Regions from separate parts of the Pseudomonas sp. S11P7 genome, predicted to be linked through region 2. Evidence: predicted binding sites of a transcription regulator. Region 2 holds the regulator's gene; the other holds the start of a gene.
The links. The regulator FliA, encoded in region 2, starts transcription of late flagellar genes. The targets are predictions, from matches to a motif close to CTAAAGTTTNNNNNNNNNNNGCCGNTAA.

Region 1 (3,890 bases), 3.0 Mb from region 2:
CAGCGAACCGTAGCCTCTGACTTGCTCGCCGATGTGCCCGGTCAGCGCGGCGAGGGCCGGGATCAATTGCGGCGTGGCTTCCTTGCTGCGCACGTAATCGGAGAGGATCGGGCGCGGGTCGGCCGGTGCCGGCAGCGGTGCGCTTTTCACCAGTGCCTGCTGGGTGACTTGGGCCACGGCGGCGAACTGCAGCGATTGTTCTTCCGGCATGGTGCGGTTCAAGGCGTAGGCCATCGGCAGGGTGCCGACCAGAATCAGCATGATCAGGCCCATGCCTTTCTGCCCGTCGTTGGAGCCGTGGGCGAAGGACACGCCGGTGCAGGTGGCAATCAGCAAACCGCGAATCCACAACGGCGGGGGAGTGTTGCCTTCGGGAGCCTTGTACAACGAGCGATTCTTGACGAAGGCGCGCAGGGCCAGCAGCAACAACGCCGCACAACCGAAACCCACCAGCGGCGACAACAGCAAGGCGTAACCGATCTTGGTCGCCTGCGCCCAATCGACACCGCTGGTACCGTCGCGGCCGTGCATCAGCGCATTGGCCACGCCGACGCCGATGATCGAGCCGATCAGCGTGTGCGAAGACGACGCCGGCAGGCCCAGCCACCAGGTGCCGAGATTCCACAGAATGGCAGCGATCAGCAAAGCGAAAATCATCGCGAACCCGGCGGACGAACCGACCTGCAGAATCAACTCCACCGGCAGCAACGCGATGATGCCGAACGCCACCGCGCCGCTGGAAAGCAGCACGCCAAGAAAGTTGAAAAAGCCCGACCAGACCACCGCCACGTTCGGCGGCAGCGAGTGGGTGTAGATCACCGTCGCCACCGCGTTGGCGGTGTCGTGGAAACCGTTGACGAACTCGAAGCCCAGCGCAATCAACAGCGCCACGCCGAGCAGCAGAAACGGCGTCCAGGTGGTCACCACCGTGCCGAGTTCGTGCATGTCGTGCATCAGGCTGTAGGCGGTGAACAGCATGCCCATGGCCAGCACGGCGAAAAAGATCACATAGGTGAACGGGCCGGGTTTCTTGTCCAGCGCGGGCCGGCCGCTAGCGGCAGAGGCGGGGCTGGCGGTCAGGGAGGGAGTAGCCATGAGCGGACAATCCTGAGCGAGGGAAGGAATGTCGCCCATGATCGTTGCAGAATGTTACAGAGAGACTGCGGCAGATCAGTGTTTGCCTGATTAGTCTGACCATTGATCTTAAGGACGCCGCAGCCCCCTGTGGGAGCTGGCTTGCCAGCGATGGCGGACTGACGTTCAACATGGATGTTGACTGACCTGACGCTATCGCTGGCAAGCCAGCTCCCACAGGGGAACGGTGGAATATGTGGTCAATAATCCCCACGCTTGCGAAACGCCCAGCGCCCGGCGATCACGGTGAACGTCGCCACCAGCGCGACCAGTACCCAGAACCCGTGCGGGTCCTGTGATAACGGTACGCCGCCGACATTCATGCCGAAGAACCCGGCGATGATGTTGATCGGCAGCGCCAGTACCGTGACCACGGTCAGGGTGAACAGCGTGCGGTTGCTTTGTTCGTTGAGGTTGGCGGCGATCTCTTCCTGAAGCAGTTTGATCCGCTCACCGAGGGCGGTGAGGTCGTTGATGATCAGCGCGAACTCCTCGGTGGACTTGCGCAGCTCCTTCACGTCCTCCTTCTGCAACCACGGCGGCGGACGGTTGAGCAGGCGCAGCAGCGAACCCGGTTCCAGCGCCAGCAAACGTTGCAGGCGCACCAGCACGCGGCGGTTGGCGCCGAGTTCCGCGCGGTTGGTCGACAGCCGCGAGGAGAGCAATTCGTCCTCGATCTGGTCGACGCTCAGGCTGGTCTTGCGCACGATCTGCGTCAGCACTTCGCCCTGATCGCGCAACAGATGCACGAGCAATTCCGACGGCGAACGAAAGCGTTCGCCGGCCTTCACCGACGAGCGCAATTTGTCCACCGAGTGCAGCGGTTGCAGGCGTGCGCTGACGATCAGTTTGCTGCGCACACAGACCCACAGCGTCGACACGTCCGAGGAGACCATGCTGCTGAGGTTGAAGACCACGTCGTTGACCACCGCCAGCAGCGCCGAATCGACATGCTCGATGCGCGTCGAGCGCGAGCCCTCATGCAGCGCTTCGAAAAATTCTTCCGGCAACTGCAGATGACTTTTCATCCAGCGCTCACAGGCGGCGTGGGCCAGATTCAAGTGCAGCCAGAGGAATTCGCCGCTGTCGCTGTCGTCCTGCAAGCAACGCAGCGCCGTCGCTGAATCGACTTCGCGACCGCTTTCGCCGGGCAGAAAACGGAAGCCATAGAGCAAACCAAACAGGTCCGGATCGCGATGGCTGATATCGAGGCTGTGATTCATGGCGGCTCGCTGCGAGGAGGGCGGTTGATGCGGGTTTTACAGGTTCACCTGAGCGGCATCATCGCAATGTCACATGACATTTATGTGACAGTAAAACGGCGTCAAATCAATGCCTTACCGGCTGTCGGAAGTTTCTCAAGAAGGGCTCTGGCACGCCGATCTCAGCTGAGTTAGGTTGCGCGCCATTGGCCTTGGGCCAAGGTTCGCCGACAGGGAGGTCCGGCCATTTTTCACGCTCGTTCCGGGCGTGCTCCACCCCTGTCGTGAGTATCTTCGATGCTGCAAAAATCCCTGAGAGCGCAAATGCTCGCCCTGTTGAGCGGCAGTCTGCTGGCGGTGCTGTTGATCGCGCTGGCCTGCTTCCATTTCCTGTCCAACGGCGTACAGAGTTACAGCCAGTTGCTCGCCGGGCCGTTGCACACGTCGCAACTGATCGACGAAGCCAACCTGCAATTCAAGGTGCAGGTGCAGGAATGGAAAAACGTCTTGCTGCGCGGCAAGCAACCGGCGGATCTGGCCAAGTACTGGGGCCAGTTCGAAGACCGTCAGCGCGACGTACAGAAAATCCTCGGCGAACTGGCCGGCCAGAGCGGCATCGAGCCGAGCCTGAAAACCCGCATCGAACGCCTGCGTGACGAACACCGCCAACTCGGCGCGGCCTACCAGAAGGGCCGTGATGCCTACGTCGCCGCCGGCGGTGATCCGGCGACGGGCGATGCCGCAGTCAAAGGTGTCGACCGCGCGACCAGCGATCAGATGAGTGAACTGGTCGCAGAACTGCGCCAGCAGGGCACCGAGCAGTCGGCGCTGATCAGTGCCGGTGCCGATCGCACTGTGTGGATCGGCTTGCTGGTGATGCTCGCGTCGGGGCTGTTGATCGGCCTGCTGAGCCTGTGGCTGGTCAACCGCAACCTGGTCGAACCGATCCGCAAACTCATCGACTATGTGAGCCAATTGAGTCGTGGCCAACTCGCCGAACGGGTGACCAACGAGCGGCAGGACGAACTGGGCAATCTCGCCACCGCGGCGAACACCTTGCGCGATTTCCTCGCCGACACCTTCAGCCGTTTGCAGCGCAGTGCCAGCGATCTGGACAGCGCCAGCGGCGAGTTGAACGCCATCGCCACAACCATGGCCGGCGGCACCAACGAGCAATTCAATCGCACCGATCAGGTGGCCACGGCGATGAACGAAATGTCCGCCACCGCCCAGGAAGTCGCGCGCCACGCCGCCGACGCCGCCCGCGCTGCCGACGATGCCGATCAGTCGGCGCAGCAGGGCGAGAAGGTCATGCAGACCACCATTCATTCGATCACGCAGATGCGCGGCGAAATCGCCAACACCGCCACCGTGATCCGCCGTCTCGAAGCGGATAGCGGGCGCATCGGCAAGGTACTGGAAGTGATTCGCGGCATCGCCGAACAGACCAACCTGCTCGCGCTCAACGCTGCCATCGAAGCGGCCCGCGCCGGTGAGGCAGGACGTGGATTTGCCGTGGTCGCCGACGAAGTGCGCAACCTCGCGCAGCGCACC
Region 2 (9,360 bases):
GCGCTTCGGAAATTTCCTTGTACTTGCCTTCGTTGATCGACGAGATCGAGTACATCACCACGAAGAACGCGAACAGCAGTGTGATGAAGTCGGCGTACGACACGAGCCAGCGCTCGTGGTTAACGTGTTCTTCCTGGTGCCTGCGACGAGCCATAGTCCATTACCCCCATCAATCCATGAAGCCCTGAAGCTTCAACTCGATAGAGCGCGGGTTTTCACCTTCGGCGATCGACAGGATTCCTTCCAGCAACATTTCGCGATAACGCGACTGCCGCAACGCGATTGACTTCAGCTTGGCGGCCACCGGCAACAGGATCAGGTTGGCACTGGCCACGCCATAGATCGTCGCGACGAATGCCACGGCAATGCCGTTGCCCAGTTGCGACGGATCGGCCAGGTTGCCCATGACGTGAATCAGGCCCATCACCGCACCGATGATGCCGATGGTCGGCGCGTAGCCGCCCATGCTTTCAAAGACCTTGGCCGCTTCGATATCGCGCGATTCCTGGGTGTAGAAATCCACTTCGAGAATGCTGCGAATGGCTTCCGGCTCGGCACCATCGACCAGTAATTGCAGGCCCTTGCGCGAGTAGCTGTCGGGTTCGGCATCGGCTACGCCTTCGAGCCCGAGCAAGCCTTCCTTGCGCGCGGTGAGGCTCCAGTTGACCACGCGGTCGATGCCGCCGGCCAGGTCCACCCGAGGCGGGAAAAAGATCCACGCCAGAATCTGCATCGCACGTTTGAACGCGCTCATGGGCGATTGCAGCAGCGCCGCGCCGACGGTGCCGCCGAGCACGATCAGTGCCGCCGGACCGTTGGCGAGCGCGCCGAGGTGGCCGCCTTCAAGGTAGTTGCCGCCGATGATGGCGACGAACGCCATGATCAGGCCGATTAGGCTGAGAACATCCATCAGAGACACGCCTCGACGATGTGTTTACCCATGTCATCGAGGCTGTACACCGCGTCGGCCAGATCGGCTTTGACGATGGCCATCGGCATGCCGTAGATCACACAACTGGCTTCGTCCTGCGCCCACACCGCGCTGCCGCCCTGCTTGAGCAGACGCGCACCTTCGCGGCCGTCGGCGCCCATACCGGTCAAGACCACCGCCAACACTTTGTCGCCGTAGGATTTCGCCGCCGAGCCAAAGGTGATGTCGACACAAGGCTTGTAGTTCAGACGCTCGTCGCCCGGGAGGATTTTCACCGCGCCACGGCCGTCGATCATCATTTGCTTGCCACCCGGCGCCAGCAACGCCAGGCCCGGACGCAGAATGTCGCCGTCCTCGGCTTCCTTGACGCTGATGCGGCAGAGCTTGTCGAGGCGTTCGGCGAACGCCTTGGTGAACGCCGCCGGCATGTGCTGAATCAGCACGATCGGCGCCGGGAAGTTCACCGGCAATTGCGTCAATACACGTTGCAGCGCGACCGGGCCGCCCGTCGACGTACCGATGGCAAGCAGTTTGTAGGCTTTGCGTTTCGGTGCTGCAGACGCAGCGCTGGCCGCCGAGGCGCGCGCAGGTGCGGGCGCAGGCGCCGGACGCGCCGGAACAGGGCTGCTGTGGCTGCTGTAGCTCGATGCTGCCGGAGCAGGCGTCGGTGCTGGCGCAGCGGCAGGCGCCGGGGCGCTGTAGGCACTGAAGCGACGGTTGCTGCGCGAAATGCTGTGAACCTTCTCGCAGAGCAGTTGCTTGACCTTCTCGGGATTGCGCGAGATGTCTTCGAAATTCTTCGGCAGGAAATCCACCGCGCCGGCGTCCAGCGCATCGAGGGTTACCCGCGCGCCTTCGTGAGTCAGCGAGGAGAACATCAACACCGGGGTCGGGCAGCGCTGCATGATATGCCGCACCGCCGTGATGCCGTCCATCATCGGCATCTCGTAGTCCATGGTGATCACGTCCGGCTTGAGCGCCAGCGCCTGATCGATCGCCTCTTTACCGTTGGTTGCAGTGCCGACCACCTGAATGCTCGGATCCGCAGAAAGAATTTCCGAGACGCGGCGGCGGAAAAACCCCGAATCGTCCACCACCAGGACTTTGACTGCCATAAACACTCCATTAGGTGCAGCGGGACGTCAGCGCCCCGCCGCCCCGGATTCAAATACGCTTTGTGGCGTAACGCTTGAGCATGCTTGGAACATCGAGAATCAGTGCAATGCGGCCGTCACCGGTGATGGTGGCGCCGGACATGCCCGGAGTGCCCTGCAGCATCTTGCCCAATGGCTTGATGACCACTTCTTCCTGGCCGACCAGTTGATCGACGACGAAGCCGATCCGCTGAGTGCCCACCGAAAGGATCACCACATGGCCTTCACGCTGCTCTTCGTGAGCGGCGGAGCTGACCAGCCAGCGCTTGAGGTAGAACAAAGGCAGCGCCTTGTCGCGCACGATCACCACTTCCTGACCGTCGACGACGTTGGTGGTCGACAGGTCGAGGTGGAAGATCTCGTTGACGTTGACCAGCGGGAACGCAAACGCCTGGTTGCCAAGCATGACCATCAGCGTCGGCATGATCGCCAGGGTCAGCGGCACCTTGATGACGATCTTCGAGCCCTGGCCCTTGGTCGAGTAGATGTTGATCGAACCGTTGAGCTGGGAAATCTTGGTCTTCACCACGTCCATGCCGACACCGCGGCCGGACACGTCGGAGATCTCGGTCTTGGTCGAGAAACCCGGGGCGAAAATCAGGTTGTAGCACTCGGTATCGCTCAGGCGATCGGCCGCGTCCTTGTCCATCACCCCGCGTTTTACCGCGATCGCACGCAGCACGTTCGGGTCCATGCCTTTGCCGTCATCGGAGATCGACAGCAGGATATGGTCGCCTTCCTGCTCGGCCGCCAGCACCACGCGACCGCCACGGGCCTTGCCCGAGGCTTCGCGCTCTTCCGGCGACTCGATGCCGTGGTCGACGGCGTTGCGCACCAAGTGGACCAGCGGGTCGGCCAGGGCCTCGACAAGGTTTTTGTCGAGGTCGGTTTCTTCACCCACCAGTTCCAGGTTGATCTCTTTCTTGAGCTGACGAGCAAGGTCGCGAACCAGACGCGGGAAGCGCCCGAAGACCTTCTTGATCGGCTGCATCCGCGTTTTCATCACAGCGGTCTGCAGGTCAGCAGTGACCACGTCGAGGTTCGACACGGCCTTGGACATGGCTTCGTCGCCGCTGTTGAGGCCCAGGCGCACCAGACGGTTACGCACCAGCACCAGTTCGCCGACCATGTTCATGATCTCGTCGAGCCGCGCGGTGTCGACGCGCACGGTGGTCTCGGCTTCGCTCGCCGGTTTTTCAGGCGGTGGCGCGGCAGGCGCACGGGCCGGGGCCGGGCTGCAGCGGCGGCCGGTTTTGGCGTTTCGGCTTTTGGTTCTGGTTTCGGCGCAGCTTTTGGCGCAGCCGCGGCAGCAGCCGGAGCCTTGGCGGCCGGCGTGGCCACGCTTGATGCGGAGCCAGCAGTGGCAGCGCCGGCGTCAAACTTGCCTTTGCCGTGCAATTCGTCGAGCAGCGATTCGAATTCGTGATCGCTGATCAGGTCGCTGCCGGCTGCGGCGGCCGCCGGGGCGGCGGCTGCAGGTGCCGAGGCGATTGCCGATTCCAGCGCATCGACAGCAAAGTTGCCCTTGCCGTGCAACTGATCGAGCAGCGCTTCGAATTCATCGTCGGTGATGTCGGAGCTGTCGCCCTTGGCCGGTGCGGCGGGCGCCGCGGCGGTCGGTGCGACTGCGTCAACGGCGAACTGGCCTTTGCCGTGCAACTGATCGAGCAACGACTCGAACTCGGCGTCGGTGATTTCATCGCTGGCCGGCACATCGGCGGCTGGCGCAGGGGCTGCAGCGGCCGGGGCTTCGGCTTCGGCCTTGACGGCGTTCAGCGAGTCCAGCAACTGCTCGAATTCGTTATCGGTGATGTCGCCGGACGCGTCGCCTTCGACGACCAGTTCCTCGATCATCTCGGCCACTGGCGAAGCCGGGGCTTCGTCAGCGCTTTGCGGCTCGGCCAGACGCGCCAGCGCGGCCAGCAGCTCTGGCGTCGCGGCGGTGATTGGCGCACGCTCGCGGACTTCGCTGAACATGCTGTTCACCGCGTCCAGTGCTTCGAGCACGACGTCCATCAGTTCTGCATCAACGCGACGCTCACCCTTGCGCAGGATGTCGAACACGTTTTCGGCGATGTGACAGCACTCCACCAGCTCATTGAGCTGAAGGAAGCCGGCGCCCCCTTTTACAGTGTGGAAACCGCGAAAAATTGCATTGAGCAGATCTGCGTCATCCGGGCGGCTTTCCAGCTCGACCAGTTGTTCGGACAGTTGCTCAAGAATCTCGCCGGCCTCAACCAGGAAATCCTGAAGGATCTCTTCATCGGCGCCGAAGCTCATTAATGGGGTGCTCCTACAGGTCTAAAAACCCAAAAAACCCGAATTCAGAAATTCTAGAATCCAAGGCTGGATAACAAATCGTCCACATCGTCCTGACCGGACACAACGTCTTCTCGTTTATCGGCATGAATCTGCGGACCTTCACCCTGCGAGAGATGTTTTTGTGGATCTTTTTCCGCAAGCATCGCAGCACGGTCATGTTCGATGCCCGCAAAGCGGTCGACCTGACTGGCCATGAGTACGAGTTTGAGCAGATTGCTTTCGACTTCGGTGACCAGTTGGGTCACGCGCTTGATCACCTGACCGGTGAGGTCCTGGTAATCCTGGGCCAGCAGGATGTCGTTGAGATTGCTCGACACCGCACGGTTGTCCGTGCTGCTGCGTGACAGAAAACCGTCGACCCGGCGCGCCAGCTCTCGGAACTCTTCAGCCCCGACCTCGCGACGCATGAAGCGACCCCAATCGGCGCTCAACGTCTGGGCTTCATCGGCCAGACTGTTGACCACCGGCGTGGCGCTTTCCACCAGATCCATGGTGCGGTTGGCCGCGGCTTCCGTCAGCTTGACCACATAGCCCAGGCGTTCGGTGGCGTCGGTGATTTGCGACACTTCCTCGGCCTGCGGCATGTGCGGATCGATCTGGAAATTGACGATCGCACTGTGCAGTTCACGCGTGAGCTTGCCCACTTCCTGATACAGGCCACGGTCACGGGTCTGATTGAGCTCATGGATCAGTTGCACCGCGTCGCCGAACCTGCCTTTTTCGAGGCTTTCGACCAGTTCGACCGCGTGTTTTTTCAGGGTCGATTCAAAATCGCCCTGTGAAGATTCGTTATGCTCCATAGCTCCCCCGCGCGTTCATCAGCCGATGCGTTCGAAAATCTTCTCGATTTTGTCTTTCAACGCCTGAGCCGTGAAAGGTTTGACCACGTAGCCGTTCACACCGGCCTGAGCGGCTTCGATGATCTGCTCGCGCTTGGCTTCAGCGGTCACCATCAGCACCGGCAGGTGCTTGAGTTTTTCATCGGCGCGCACGTGGCGCAGCAGGTCGATACCGGTCATGCCCGGCATGTTCCAGTCCGTTACCAGAAAGTCGATGCTGCCGCTGTTGAGGACCGGAATGGCGGTTACGCCATCGTCGGCCTCGACGGTGTTGGTGAACCCAAGATCGCGCAGCAGGTTCTTGATGATCCGCCGCATCGTTGAGAAGTCATCAACGATGAGGATTTTCATGTCTTTGTTCAATTCGACCTCCAAGCAGTCTTAAACGCGCCCAGCACCTGGACGCGCCACTTCAATCAATTGGCGCAGCACTTAAAGTTTGTCTGGAGCACAACGGATCGAGACCGGCGCCGCTTACCACCGCACCAGCCTCGTTTCGCAGTGTCCCCACACTGCCTTCAGCGCGCTCGCCACTCCCCCAAACGCCCCCGCAAACGGGCCGCGCACTGGCTGTGTAACTGGCTGACCCGCGATTCACTGACGCCAAGGACTTCACCGATTTCCTTGAGGTTCAGCTCTTCGTCGTAGTACAGCGCCAACACCAGTCGCTCACGCTCCGGCAAATTGGCAATCGCGTCCGCCAGCGCCGTCTGGAAGCGTTCATCTTCCAGATCGCGTGACGGCTCCATATGAGCACTGGCGCCATCCTCGTGCAGCCCTTCGTGTTCGCCGTCCTGCAAGAGGTCGTCGAAACTGAACAGGCGGCTGCCCAAAGTGTCATTCAGAATCCCGTAATAATCGTCGAGACTCAATTGGAGTTCGGCCGCAACCTCGTGATCTTTAGCGTCACGGCCGGTTTTAGCTTCAATCGAGCGAATCGCGTCGCTGACCATCCGGGTATTGCGGTGAACCGAGCGTGGTGCCCAGTCCCCTTTGCGCACTTCATCGAGCATCGCGCCGCGGATTCGAATGCCCGCGTACGTTTCGAAACTGGCGCCCTTGCTGGCGTCGTATTTGGTCGACACTTCGAGCAGGCCGATCATCCCGGCCTGGATCAGGTCTTCGACCTGCACACTGGCCGGCAACCGTGCCAGCAAGTGATAGGCAATGCGCTTGACCAGTGGCGCGTAACGCTCGATCAATTCGTACTGCGCGTCACGCGCCGACTTCTTGTAAAGATTCATGCCACTGGCGGTCATATCACAGGCCCTGCGGTTTGCTGCACGAGACGCTCGACGAAAAACTCCAGATGGCCGCGCGGGTTGGCCGGCAACGGCCAGGTGTCGACCTTCTGCGCGATGGCCTTGAAGGCCAGAGCGCATTTGGAGCGTGGAAAGGCTTCGTAGACGGCGCGTTGTTTCTGCACGGCCTTGCGCACGCTTTCGTCATACGGGACGGCGCCGACGTATTGTAGGGCGACGTCAAGGAAACGGTCCGTGACCTTGGTCAACTTGGCGAACAGGTTACGGCCTTCCTGCGGGCTCTGCGCCATGTTGGCAAGGACGCGAAAGCGGTTCATGCCGTAATCGCGGTTGAGCAGTTTGATCAGTGCGTAGGCGTCGGTGATCGAGGTCGGCTCGTCACACACCACCAGCAACACTTCCTGCGCGGCGCGGACGAAACTGACCACCGAGTCACCAATGCCCGCAGCGGTGTCGATCACCAGCACGTCGAGATTGTCGCCGATGTCGCTGAACGCCTGAATCAGGCCGGCGTGCTGCGCCGGGCTCAGGTGGACCATGCTCTGCGTGCCGGACGCCGCCGGCACGATGCGAATCCCGCCCGGGCCCTGCAACAGCACGTCGCGCAATTCGCAGCGGCCTTCGATGACGTCAGCCAGCGTGCGTTTGGGGGTCAGCCCCAGCAGAACGTCGACGTTCGCCAGACCGAGGTCGGCGTCCAGCAGCATGACCCGACGGCCAAGCTCTGCCAGCGCCAGCGACAAGTTCACTGACACGTTAGTCTTGCCGACGCCACCTTTGCCGCCGGTCACCGCGATCACCTGTACGGGATGCATGCTGCCCATGTTATTTCTTTACCTTGTCTTGCATAGACGGAGGCCACATTACTGGCTGCGCGTTCCGGATCGGAACAATGCGTGGCAGACCATCGATGTAGGTACAAAAACTGTTCATGATTACCTCAGCCAACCTGCTTGGTCGGGCTGTGATAGATATCAGCGAACATGTCAGCCATGGCTTCTTCGCTGGGTTCTTCCTGCATTTGCACGCTGACGGCGCGGCTGACCAGTTGATGACGGCGCGGCAGATGCAGATCATCCGGAATCCGTGGGCCATCGGTCAGGTACGCGACCGGCAATTCATGACTGATCGCCAGGCTCAACACTTCACCAAGACTGGCTGTTTCATCCAGTTTAGTCAGAATGCAGCCGGCCAGCCCGCAACGCTTGTAACTATGATAAGCGGCGGTTAGAACCTGTTTCTGGCTGGTGGTTGCCAGGACCAGATAATTTTTTGAGCGAATGCCACGCCCGGCCAGGCTTTCCAGCTGCATGCGCAGCGCCGGATCGCTGGCCTGCAGGCCGGCGGTATCGATCAGCACCACGCGCTTGCGCAGCAGCGGATCGAGCGCCTGCACCAGCGACTGGCCCGGATCGACGTGGGTCACCGGCACATTGAGAATGCGGCCCAGGGTCTTGAGTTGTTCCTGCGCACCGATGCGGAAGCTGTCCATGCTCACCAGCGCCACATTCTGCGCGCCGTACTTGAGCACATAACGCGCCGCCAGTTTCGCCAGCGTGGTGGTCTTGCCCATGCCGGCAGGGCCGACCATGGCGATGACACCGCCCTCTTCCAGCGGCTCGACTTCCGGCACGGCAATCATCCGCGCCAGATGCGCGAGCAACATGCGCCAGGCCTGACGCGGTTCTTCGATGTCAGTGATCATCGCCAGCAAGTCGCGCGACAGCGGGCCGGACAGGCCAATGCGCTGCAAACGGCGATACAGATTGGCTTGCGCCGGGCGGCTGCCCTGCAACTGATTCCAGGCCAGCGTGCCGAGCTGGACTTCCATCAGCTCGCGCAGACTGTTCAATTCGAAACGCATCGAGTCCAGCGCACGCGGATCAACGCCCGCCGAGGCTTGCGCAGGCGCTGCGGCCGGACGCGCCGGAGCAGCGTAGGTCGGCTCGGTCAACGGCTCGGCAGCGGTCAGCGGCAGGCCGGCCGTCAACGGCAGCCCGGCGAACAATTGCTGATTGGTGTTGCCGTCGGCTTCGCCACGCAGGCTCAACTCGGCCTGAGCGGTGACGATGCGCGACTGGGTCTTGCGCAGCTCGTCCTCGAGTTCCATGTTCGGAACCCGTGGCGCCAGCGCCGACAATTTGTAATCCAGTGCTGCCGTCAACTCGACGCCGCCGGCAATGCGGCGGTTACCGATGATGGCGGCATCAGCGCCCAGCTCATCGCGAACCAGCTTCATGGCCTGACGCATATCGGCGGCGAAAAAACGCTTAACTTGCATAAACCACTACCTCAGCCGTTGGGCCCTACTGTCGCAACGATGGTCACTTGCTTGTTGTCCGGTATTTCCTGGTAGGCCAGCACATGCAGTCCGGGGACGGCGAGGCGGCCAAAGCGCGAGAGCATCGCGCGGATCGGGCCGGCGACCAACAGGATCACCGGCTGACCTTGCATTTCCTGACGCTGCGCCGCTTCGATGAGCGAACGTTGCAGCTTCTCGGCCATGCTTGGCTCCAGCAGAACGCCCTCTTCCGAGCCTTGTCCTGCCTTCTGCAGACTATTGAGCAATATCTGTTCCAACCTTGGTTCCAATGTGATCACAGGCAGCTCGGACTCAGTGCCTACAATGCTTTGGACGATTGCACGGGATACGCCGACCCGCACGGCAGCCACCAACGCGGCGGTATCTTGACTCTTGGCGGCGTTGTTGGCGATGGCCTCGGCGATGCTGCGGATATCGCGCACCGGCACGTGTTCGGCGAGCAACGCTTGCAGCACTTTGAGCAATTGCGACAACGACACCACGCCCGGCACCAGCTCTTCCGCCAGTTTCGGCGAGCTCTTGGCCAGCA

Region 1: M0746_RS03870 (methyl-accepting chemotaxis protein) is a predicted target of FliA. The motif match lies at 2,492-2,519, and genes of this name have one in related genera.

The regions. Positions count from the first base shown of each region.
Region 1 is NZ_JALPKS020000002.1:836,556-840,445, forward strand. Features, by position in the region: gene M0746_RS03860 (inorganic phosphate transporter) at 1-1,095, opposite strand, end outside; gene M0746_RS03865 (transporter) at 1,335-2,357, opposite strand; gene M0746_RS03870 (methyl-accepting chemotaxis protein) at 2,634-3,890, shown strand, end outside.
Region 2 is NZ_JALPKS020000002.1:3,832,167-3,841,526, forward strand. Features, by position in the region: gene motD (flagellar motor protein MotD) at 1-154, opposite strand, end outside; gene M0746_RS17610 (flagellar motor protein) at 170-910, opposite strand; gene M0746_RS17615 (protein-glutamate methylesterase/protein-glutamine glutaminase) at 910-2,046, opposite strand; partial or broken gene M0746_RS29540 (chemotaxis protein CheA) at 2,096-4,365, opposite strand; gene M0746_RS17630 (protein phosphatase CheZ) at 4,419-5,207, opposite strand; gene M0746_RS17635 (chemotaxis response regulator CheY) at 5,226-5,597, opposite strand; gene fliA (RNA polymerase sigma factor FliA) at 5,765-6,505, opposite strand; gene fleN (flagellar synthesis regulator FleN) at 6,502-7,332, opposite strand; gene flhF (flagellar biosynthesis protein FlhF) at 7,449-8,789, opposite strand; gene flhA (flagellar biosynthesis protein FlhA) at 8,801-9,360, opposite strand, start outside.